Linked DNA regions of Chitinimonas arctica. The protein of the gene in region 1 binds, or shares a complex with, the protein of each later gene. Links are inferred from orthologs where the notes say so. Each region holds a gene or a part of one and is shown on either strand. Other genes may lie near its edges.

Region 1 (7,646 bases):
ATCGAGAATGAATTCACGGCCACGCATGGTGGAAAGCGTCACCACGTTCTGCAGGCCTTCGGCGCCGCAGAAGCGCTTCTGGGCAAAGGGCAGGTCGGCGGAAATGCACAGCACCACGGTGTTTGCCAGTTGGTCGGCGGCCGCATTGAACTTGCGGGTCGAGGTGGCGCAGGTGGGGGTGTCGATGCTTGGAAAAATGTTCAATACCTTGCGCTTGCCGGCATAGCCTTCCAGCGAGACGTCAGCCAGGTCGGCGCCGACCAGCTTGAAGGCGGGCGCCTTGTCGCCGACCGCGGGGAAGTTGCCGTTGACGGGAATGGGGTTGCCGCGCAGTGTTACCGTGGACATGGTTGCTTTCCTAATATGTGGATGGAAATGTCAGGGGCGTTAAAACACCATTCCCGCCGGGGCGGGAATGGTGTGGATGGGATGCGTGCGCTGCGGCGGATTGTCAGGCCGGGCCGGCCAGCATGTCTTCGGCCAGTTTTTCGTAGTTCGGTTCGGCGTTCACGTCCTGCACCAGCTCGGCGAACACGATGGTATCGTTTTCATCCAGCCCGAACAGGGCCGTGCACATCATGCCAGACAAGGGCACGTCGGTGATCATGACGCCATAATCCTTGTGGAAATCCCGGCCGCGCAACGTGGACAGCAGTTGTACCTTGCGAATGCCCTCGGTGGCGATCACCCGCGCCATGGCATAAGGGGTATCGACCGACACGACGAAGCTGCGGGTATTGGGAAAACCGTCGGCGATCGCTTCCAGCCGGCGGGTGATCTTGAGGCCGATTTCCGCATCGATACTGGGAATCACCGCGATGATCTTGCGCTTGCCCATGAACTTGGACAGCGGCACATCGCCCAGATTGACATCGACCAGCATAAAGCTGTGCGCGGTATCGCCAACGCGCGGGAAACGGCCGCCCACGCCAATCGGCTCGCCGTTGAGAAGCACTGTGGCCATGTGATGTTTCCTCCGGCTTGACATGAAAGTTTAAGAAGCGGCTCCCGCGCCATCAGTATCGACAGCGCCCCAACCGAATGCAAGTTCATGCGCCCCGGCAAGCAGTGTTCGACTAGTTCTCCACCGGGTAGAACCACTCCAGCGAATAACCGCTGGAACGCATTTCACCCAGATCGAGTTGCAGGAAGACGCGCAGATCGCCACTGGCGGGCAGGCTGGTCGGCAAGGGCGAGGTGCTGCCGTCGGCCAGTGGTGCCAGGTATTCTCGGGCCGTGAAGACCTTGCGCGCCACCACCCGCTCGCTGTCGTCGGTCAGGGTCAGTTGCAGCAAGGGCAGGGCCTGGTCATACGGCGCCATATTGCGCAGCGTCGCATTGAGTTGGATCAGGCTGGGTCGTTCCGGCAGCGATACCAGCTCATTCCATTCGTTGCGCAGCATATTCTTGCGGGCCGGCAGCGCAAGCGTGCAACCGGTCATGGCGCAAAAGCGCTGCAGCTTGGGGGCGATGCCGGGTAACTGGACGGCCAGTTCGGTGCGGTGGTGAAAGGCCAGTTGCGCCGCCAGGGCAAACAAGGCCAGCAGGGCGGGAATACTCCACAGCCAGCGCCAGGGCGAAGGACCGCCGGGGACGCGCAGCAGGGCGTCATCCTCGGCGGTGCGGATGGGGCGGTAGCCGCTATGTTCGGAGTGGATCGCAGCGGTAGCCGGGTTGAAGGCGGGCAGGGTGGCGGTACTATTGGCCCAGGCCTGGAAATGCTCGGCCGAGAATTCCTCGCCGGCCTCGGCGGGGGCGATCTCGATGACCTCGATGCCATTGCTGACCGGGGCATGCGGAAAATCATCCTCGTGTTCCGCCTGATGGTGTCCGACCGCGACCAGGACGGGCTCCATGCGAGGTTCCGGATCGGGTTCCCGTACGGGTTCGGGGTTCCGTCTTGGCTCGGGCGCGGGGCGCGGGGCCGGTACCTCGGCGACGGGTTCGCTGGCCGCCAGCTCGCTGGCAAGCTGCTGCAGGCTTTGGCTGGCCAGGCTGCTCGCGCTATCCCCTTTTTCCGCTGCCGCTGCCGCGCCCAGTTGGCTGGCCACGCTGTCCAGGCCATAGGCGTCGTCCTCGCGTTGCGCCAATGTCCTGGCAGGCGTGGGGGGCGGTGCCGGTACCGGTGCGATTATCGGTGCGGGGGCCGGGACCGGTGCGGGCGGCTCGACCGGCGTCGGGGCCGGCGTTGGAGCGGGTGCCGGCGTCGGCGCCGCTTGCCGCCCTTCGCCTTGCAGGTGGTTGACCGCGTCGAACACGAACGCGCAGCGACCGCAGCGCACCTTGCCGTCGAAGGCGCTCAGGTGGGCGTCGGTCACGCGGAAGCTGGTGCGGCAGTTGGGGCAGCGCGTTATGTGATACATGGCTCGGATTCTAACGGGCGGCGCTTAACACGCAAGCGGTACGGTTATAGACGGGTGCCGGCGATACGCACCCATCCCTCTTTTTCGGCCGAAACCGCCAAGGCGAAGCAGGGCGCGTAGAGGCTGATGATCTCGTCCGCCTGCTCGGCCAGGATGCCGGACAGCACCAGCCGGCCGCCGGGGCGGCAGCGGCTGGCCAGCAAAGGCATCAGCATTTTCAAGGGGTTGGTGAGGATATTGGCCACCACCAGGTCGTAAGTGCGCGCGGGGCATCGTCCGGCAGGAAGAAATCGGCGGCGACATGGTTCTGTTCCGCGTTCTGGCGGCTGGCGGTCATGGCTTGTGCGTCGATATCCACACCATGTGTCTCGCCGGCGCCCAATAGTTTGGCGGCAATGGCCAGGATGCCGGAGCCGCAGCCGTAATCGAGTACGCTTTCGCCCGCCCGCGTTTCGCTATCCAGCCATTGCAGGCACAACCAGGTGGTGGGATGGCTGCCTGTGCCGAACGCGAGGCCCGGGTCCAGGGCGATATTGATCGCGTCCGGCGTCGCGGCATGCCAGGTCGGGGTGATCCATAGCCGCCCAGATACCTGGATAGGGTCGAACTGCGATTGGGTCAGGCGCACCCAATCCTGTTCCTCTACCCTCGTTACGCTGTGGCGCGGCAGGGCGATACCGACCGCTTGGGCGGCCGCGCTCACCATCAGCGTGGCATCGCTATCTTCCTCCAGCAATACCACCACGACGCTTTCATCCCACAATTGTTCCAGCGGCATGCCGGGCTCGCCGAAAATGGGTTTCTCCGCAGCCGTGCCGGCGGCGGCATCCTCGATGCTGACGCTCAGTGCGCCCAGCTCGAACAAGGCGTCGGACAGGGCTTCGGCGTGGGTGGAATTGGCTTCAATGCGTAATTCTTGCCAGGGCATGGCGGACTCCGGAACGTGGAAATGACTGCGGCCGGGGGTTAAGCCCGGCCGCGGTCGATTTTAACACCTATTGGTCTTTAGACTCCGCCAGCAGGTGTTCCAGGTAGTGAATGGACGTGGCGCCCTTGATAAAACCCTTGTCGTTGAACAGGACCTGGTGCAGTGGAATATTGGTCTTGATGCCTTCCACGGCCATTTCCGAGAGGGCGATACGCATCCGCGCCATGGCCTGCTCGCGGCTATCGCCGAAAGCAATCACCTTGCCGACCATGGAATCGTAATTGGGCGGTACGGTGTAGCCTTGGTAGATATGCGAATCGACCCGGATGCCGGGGCCGCCGGGTGGATGGTAGGTGGTGATCTTGCCGGGGCTGGGGATGAACTTGAAGGGGTCCTCGGCGTTGATCCGGCACTCCATGGCATGGCCCTTGAGCACGATATCCTTCTGGGCGAAGCGCAATTGCTCGCCGGCGGCGATGCGGATCTGCTCCTGCACGATATCGATGCCGGTGATCTGCTCGGTGACGGGATGCTCCACCTGGACCCGGGTGTTCATTTCGATAAAGTAGAACTCGCCATTCTCGAACAGGAATTCGAAGGTGCCGGCGCCGCGGTAATTGATGCGGCGGCAGGCTTCGGCGCAGGCTTCGCCTACGCGTTTGCGCTGTTTATCGGTTATACCCGGGGCGGGCGCTTCCTCGATCACCTTCTGGTGGCGGCGTTGCATGGAGCAATCGCGTTCGCCCAGGTAGATCGCATGGCCATACTCGTCGGCCAGGATCTGGATTTCGATATGGCGCGGGTTCTCCAGGAACTTCTCCATATACACGGTCGGGTTGCCGAAAGCCGCCCCCGCTTCGTTGCGGGTCATGTCTACGGACTTGATCAGCTCATCTTCGCTGCGCACCACCCGCATGCCGCGACCACCGCCACCGCCGGCGGCCTTGATGATGACCGGATAGCCGACCTTGCGGCCGATCTTCAGCATCTCTTCCGGATCATCCGGCAGCGCGCCGTCCGAGCCCGGCACGCAGGGGACGCCGGACGCCTTCATGGCATCCTTGGCGCTGACCTTGTCGCCCATCAGCCGGATCGATTCGGGCCGGGGGCCGATAAAGACAAAGCCGCTCTGCTCGACCCGTTCGGCGAAATCGGCGTTCTCGCTGAGGAAGCCATAACCGGGGTGGATGGCCTGGGCGTCGGTGACCTCGGCGGCGGCGATGATCGCCGGAATATTCAGGTAGGACAGCGGGCTGGGCGCCGGTCCGATGCAGACCGACTCATCGGCCAGTTTCACATACTTGGCCTCGCGGTCGACTTCAGAGTGGACCACGACAGTCTTGATGCCCATTTCGCGGCAGGCGCGTTGAATGCGCAACGCGATTTCGCCGCGATTGGCGATCAGAATTTTTTCAAACATGGATCAACTCCGTGAGGGGTGAGGGAGACGGCGGGCAGGCGCGCATGGCGCGCCGGAATGGGCCCGCTGGACACCTCACAGAATTCAGCCGATCACGAACAAGGGTTCGCCATATTCCACCGGCGAGCCATTTTCGACCAGGATGGCTTTCACTACGCCAGACGTCTCGGCTTCGATCTCGTTCAGCAGCTTCATGGCCTCGATAATGCAAAGGGTATCGCCCACGTTGACCTGCTGGCCCACTTCCACGAAGTTCTTTGCGCCAGGGCTGGCGGCGCGATAGAAGGTGCCGACCATGGGCGACTTCAGAACGGTGCCTTCGGGCAGGCCGTTGCCGGCCGGCGCGGCTTCGGCGGCGCCCGCAACCGAAGCGGGGGCCGCGGCAGGCGCCGCGCCCATGCTGTAATGCTGCATGGGAGGCTGCGCATACATGATCGGTGCATTTTGCGACACGCGGGTAATGCGTACCCGTTCTTCCCCTTCCGTCACCTCGATCTCGGCAATGCCGGATTCCTCTACGAGGTCGATCAGCTTTTTGAGCTTACGTAGATCCATGCCCGTTCCCTTTTTAGGTTTTAGTCTTTGTTGATTGCCGGCCGCCGTGCTTCAGGCCGGGGTCTGGCGATTCAGAAAGTCAATGGCGTGGTCGAGCGCATAGCCGTAACCGGCGGCGCCTAGACCACAGATAACACCCTGCGCGAGGTCCGAAAAAAAGGAGTGGTGCCGAAATGGCTCGCGCGCATGGACGTTGGAGAGATGGACTTCGATAAATGGCAGTTTGACCGCCGCCAACGCATCGCGCAGCGCAACGCTGGTGTGGGTGAAGGCGGCGGGATTGATGATCACGAAGCCGGTGCCATCGTCGAAAGCCGCGTGAACGCGTTCGATCAAGGCAGCTTCGCTATTGCTCTGAAAGCTATGGCAGCGCAGCCCAGCCGCACCCGCTCGCTGGGCGAGGCGGGTGTCGATGCTGGCAAGGGTGTCCGCGCCGTAGTATTGTGGCTCGCGGCGACCCAGCATATTCAGATTGGGGCCGTGCAGTACCAGAATATCTTGGTGCTGTCCAGCCAAATTGTGCGGTGTCGGCTGTGTCATGGCGGCGAGTTTGCCGCAGATAGCAGCACGTTGTCTACCGATCGGCGAAAGTTCGGTCAAGCGTCCGCTTGAATATTTCTATGGCATGTTGCGAAAATGCAAGCGAAACCGAGATTTTATCAGGGTTTCCCCTTAGCTTGCCGCCTGAATGGAATTCGCACAGTGAGCCAAAGGATGTGGCGAGCCGGCTGTTATAATGCCGCGCTTCCCCCGTCCAAGCCGTTTCTCTCGCATGCAATTATCCGATTTCGATTACGCCCTGCCCGAGCACCTGATCGCCCAGTTTCCGCCGGCCGTGCGCGGCGGGAGCCGATTGCTGCATCTGCCGGCCCAGGGCGGGACGTTCGACCGTCACTTCGCCGATCTGCCGGATCTGCTGCGGGCCGGTGATCTGCTGGTCTTGAACGATACGCGCGTGATCAAGGCGCGCTTGCTGGGGCAAAAGGCGAGCGGCGGGCAGGTCGAAGCGCTGATCGAGCGGGTGAGCGATGAATTCGAAGCCCTGGCCCAGGTCCGGGCCAGCAAGTCGCCCAAGCCCGGTAGCGTGCTGATATTCGGCGGGCGTTGGCGGGCGCATATGCTGGCGCGCGAAGGGGAGTTCTTCCGCCTGCGTTTCGAAGCGCCGGTGTTGGATGTGCTGGAGGCGGCAGGCGCCTTACCCTTGCCACCTTATATCGAGCATCGTCCCGACGCTTCCGATGACGAGCGCTATCAGACGGTTTTTTCCCGCGAGCCGGGCGCGGTTGCCGCGCCCACCGCGGGCCTGCATTTTACCGAGGCGATGTTCGCGGCCTTGGCGGAACGCGGCATTGCCCATGCCAGGCTGACCTTGCACGTGGGTGCCGGTACTTTCCAGCCGGTGCGGGTCGATAACTTGGCTGAGCATCGCATGCACCACGAGCGCTACCAGATTCCGGCCGAGACCCTGGCCGCCATCCGGGCGACGCGCGAGCGCGGCGGCAGGGTGATTGCCGTGGGTACCACCAGCCTGCGCGCCATGGAGGCGGCCTGCCAGGACGGCGATTTCGCTGCGCCGGAGGGCGATACCGATATCTTTATCACGCCGGGCTATGCGTTTCGCGCGGTGGATGCCCTGCTGACCAATTTCCACCTGCCCAAGTCCACCCTGCTGATGCTGGTGTCGGCTTTTGCCGGCTACGAGCGGATTCAGGCGGCGTATCGCCATGCGGTCGAGCACGAGTATCGTTTCTTTAGTTATGGCGATGCGATGCTGCTGGAGCGGCGCTGATCAAGATCGCCATGTCGGCCGAGAAAGCCGGAAATACGGCATTTTTGGCGCGCATTTGTCGGAATGGCGCCAGGCGGCCTACTTATTCGCTATGCCTGGCCGTAAAAAAACGTGAATCACCTGCCATAATCCTTCCATGTCCGCTGTAGCCAACCCGCCGCGCGTGGCTTTTCTGCCGCGCAATGAAAAGGGCCGCGATTTTGTCGTGGGGGATCTGCACGGCTGCCGGCGGGACCTGGAAGTCCTGCTGGTCGCGGCCGGCTTCAATCCGCCGGGCGGGGATCGCTTGTTCGCGACCGGCGACCTGGTGGATCGCGGGCCGGACGCCATGGGCTGCCTCAAGCTGCTGACGCAGCCCTGGTTCTACAGCGTATTGGGCAATCACGAACAGATGCTGCTCAATGCCATGGGCGGCGACGACGCCGCCATCGCGCTGTCGGTGGCCAATGGCGGCGGCTGGGCGCTGGGCGGCATACTCAGCCACGACCCCGCGCTGCAGGCGGCCACCAAGGTGGTGGAGCGGCTGCCGCACGTGCTGGTGGTGGGGCCGGGCACGCCGGAGCGATTCAACCTGGTGCATGCGGCGCTGCT
Region 2 (2,801 bases), 2.7 Mb from region 1 along the record:
ACAACCTTTAACCGCTTGGCGGCCCAGAACAAACAGGCGCTGATCCCCTTTATCACCGCCGGCGATCCCCATCCGGCTGCTACCGTTGGACTGATGCACGCCCTGGTGGCGGGCGGCGCCGATATCGTCGAGCTGGGGGTGCCGTTTTCCGACCCGATGGCCGACGGCCCCGTCATTCAGAAGGCTTCCGAGCGGGCCTTGGCCCATGGCGTCAGCCTGAGCAATGTGTTGGAAATGGTGCGCGACTTCCGCCGCCGCGACGCCGACACCCCGGTCGTACTGATGGGTTATGCCAATCCCGTCGAAGCGATGGGTTACCAGACATTCGCCGAAGCCGCCGCGCATGCCGGCGTGGATGGCGTATTGACGGTCGATCTGCCGCCGGAAGAGGCGGGCTCCCTGGCCGGCGCCCTCAAGCAAAATGGCCTGGACCCGATCTTCCTGTTGGCGCCGACCACGCCCGACAGCCGCATGGACGAAGTGGCCAAGCATGCCTCCGGCTATGTCTACTATGTCTCGCTCAAGGGCGTGACCGGTGCCGCCACCCTGGATATCGCCAGCGTGGCCAGCAAGCTGGAGGCCCTGCGCGGCCGTCTCAGCCTGCCGATCGGCGTGGGCTTCGGCATCCGCGATGCGGCTTCCGCCCAGGCGGTGGCCCGGATCGCCGATGCGGTCATTATCGGCAGCCGGCTGGTGCAGGAAGTCGAGGAGCACGGGGCGGATGCCGCGCCGAGGCTAACGGCTTTCTTGCGCGAAGTGCGTAGCGCGATGGACGCCGCCCGACCATAATCCCAGATAGGGCCGCTAGCGCGGCCCTTCGATTTTCAAGCGCTTGGTCGGCATGGCCGACGGCGTAGGAGACACCCATGAGCTGGTTGCAAAAGCTGCTACCCCCGAAGATCAAGGCAAAACCCACCGGCCCCGGCAAGTCCGTGCCGGAAGGACTGTGGAGCAAATGTTCGGCTTGCGAGGCGGTGCTGTACCGTACCGACCTGGCCAATAACCTGGAAGTCTGTCCCAAGTGCGGCCATCACAATGCCGTGAATGCCCGCCGGCGGCTGGACCTGATGCTCGATCCGGAAGGGCGTTGCGAGATCGGTGCCGAAGTACGGCCCACCGACTTCCTCAAGTTCAAGGATTCCAAGCGTTACGTGGAGCGCCTCGATGCCGCCCGTGAAAGCAGCGGCGAAGAAGACGCCATGGTGGTGATGCAGGGGGCCATCCTGTCCCTGCCGGTGGTGGTGGCGGCATTCGAGTTCAAGTTCATCGGCGGCTCCATGGGCTCGGTGGTGGGCGAACGCTTTGTACGCGGCGCCCAGGCCGCCATCGAAAATGGCTGTCCATTTATCTGCGTGGCCGCCTCTGGTGGCGCGCGCATGCAGGAAGGCCTGATGTCGCTGATGCAGATGGCCAAGACCAGCGCCATCCTTACCCGCCTGGCCGATCGCGGACTGCCGTTTATCTCGATACTGACCGATCCGACCATGGGTGGGGTATCCGCCTCCTTTGCCTTCCTCGGTGACGTGGTAATTGCCGAGCCGGGCGCGCTGATCGGCTTTGCCGGTCCGCGCGTGATCGAGCAAACCGTGCGCGAGACCCTGCCGGAAGGCTTTCAGCGTGCCGAATTCCTGTTGGAGAAGGGCGCCATCGACTTGATCGTCGATCGCCGCGAAATGCGCCAACGCCTGGCTGCCCTGCTGACCTTGCTGATGAAGCAGCCCGCGATTGCCGCTTGATCCCCACGGCCCACCCAGGCGGGCGGGCCGCGCTTATACGTCCCCGTGCGGCCCATGCCGCCGGGGTGGTCGCCATTCTTTTCGTGAAACTCCATGACTTTTGATGCACCGACCCTGGCCGGCTGGCTGAGCCATCTCGAACAATTGCACCCCAGCGCCATCGATATGGGCTTGGAAAGGGTCGCCCGGGTGCGCGATGCCATGGGTTTGGTACCGACCTTTCCCTTGGTGATCGTCGGAGGGACCAATGGCAAGGGGTCGACCTGCGCCATGCTGTCCGCCGCTTACCGGGCCGCCGGCTTCAAGGTGGGCACCTATACCAGCCCGCATTTGCTCCGTTACAACGAACGCGTGGCGATCGATCTGCAGCCGGCCAGCGATGAAGTCATCATGGCTTCCTTCCGCAGGATAGAAGCGGCGCGCGGGGAGGTGACGCTCAGCTATTTCGAGTACGGCACCCTGGCCGCCATGCAGCATTTCATCGATGCCGCCGTGGATGTCGCGATCATGGAAGTGGGGCTGGGTGGCCGCCTGGATGCGGTGAATATCTTCGAGGCGGACGTTGCGGCCGTGGTCAGCGTGGATATCGACCATCAAAGCTACCTGGGCGATACCCGTGAAGCCATCGGCTTCGAAAAGGCCGGTATTTTCCGCGCCGGCAAGCCGGCCTTCTGCGCCGACCCGCATCCGCCGGCCAGCTTGCTGGCACACGCGGCCGCGATCGGTGCCGACCTGCAATTGCTGGGCCCCGATTTCAGCTACAGCAACGAGACCACCCAATGGCGTTGGCGCGGTCGCCGTGGCCAGAAGCCCGGCTTGCCGTTCCCGGCCCTGCGCGGCGCCTACCAGCTGGCCAATGCCAGCCTGGTGATCGCCATTCTCGACGCCCTGCACGACCGCGTACCGGTAGGCATAGGCGATCTCAAGCGCGGCTTGCTGGAAGTGGAGCTGGCCGGGCGTTACCAGGTATTGCCGGGCCGTCCGTCCATCGTGCTCGATGTGGCGCACAACCCGCATGCCGCCAGCGCGCTGGCCAATAATCTGATGAACCAGGGTTTTTTCCAG

The links. The genes of interacting proteins can lie anywhere in the genome.
Region 2: the proteins of accC (region 1) and accD are in contact, whole or in part, in a solved structure (PDB 8UXZ), measured with the Escherichia coli proteins. The link is inferred for Chitinimonas arctica from one-to-one orthologs.

The regions. Positions count from the first base shown.
Region 1 is NZ_CP041730.1:3,219,754-3,227,399, forward strand. What follows is about bases 2,536-5,345. They hold accC (acetyl-CoA carboxylase biotin carboxylase subunit), read right to left. Parts: upstream 4,712-5,345; coding sequence 3,359-4,711; downstream 2,536-3,358. Other genes in these bases: accB (acetyl-CoA carboxylase biotin carboxyl carrier protein), read right to left, coding at 4,796-5,266; aroQ (type II 3-dehydroquinate dehydratase), read right to left, coding at 5,318-5,345. In the rest of the region: tpx (thiol peroxidase), read right to left, coding at 1-348; tpx (thiol peroxidase), read right to left, coding at 452-964; FNU76_RS14500 (DUF3426 domain-containing protein), read right to left, coding at 1,077-2,363; more of aroQ, read right to left, coding at 5,346-5,806; tRNA preQ1(34) S-adenosylmethionine ribosyltransferase-isomerase QueA, read left to right, coding at 6,039-7,055; FNU76_RS14530 (metallophosphoesterase), read left to right, coding at 7,192-7,646. UniProt on the Escherichia coli protein: This protein is a component of the acetyl coenzyme A carboxylase complex; first, biotin carboxylase catalyzes the carboxylation of the carrier protein and then the transcarboxylase transfers the carboxyl group to form malonyl-CoA.
Region 2 is NZ_CP041730.1:555,091-557,891, reverse strand. It holds accD (acetyl-CoA carboxylase, carboxyltransferase subunit beta), read left to right. Parts: upstream 1-866; coding sequence 867-1,736; downstream 1,737-2,801. Other genes in the region: folC (bifunctional tetrahydrofolate synthase/dihydrofolate synthase), read left to right, coding at 1,830-2,801; trpA (tryptophan synthase subunit alpha), read left to right, coding at 1-789.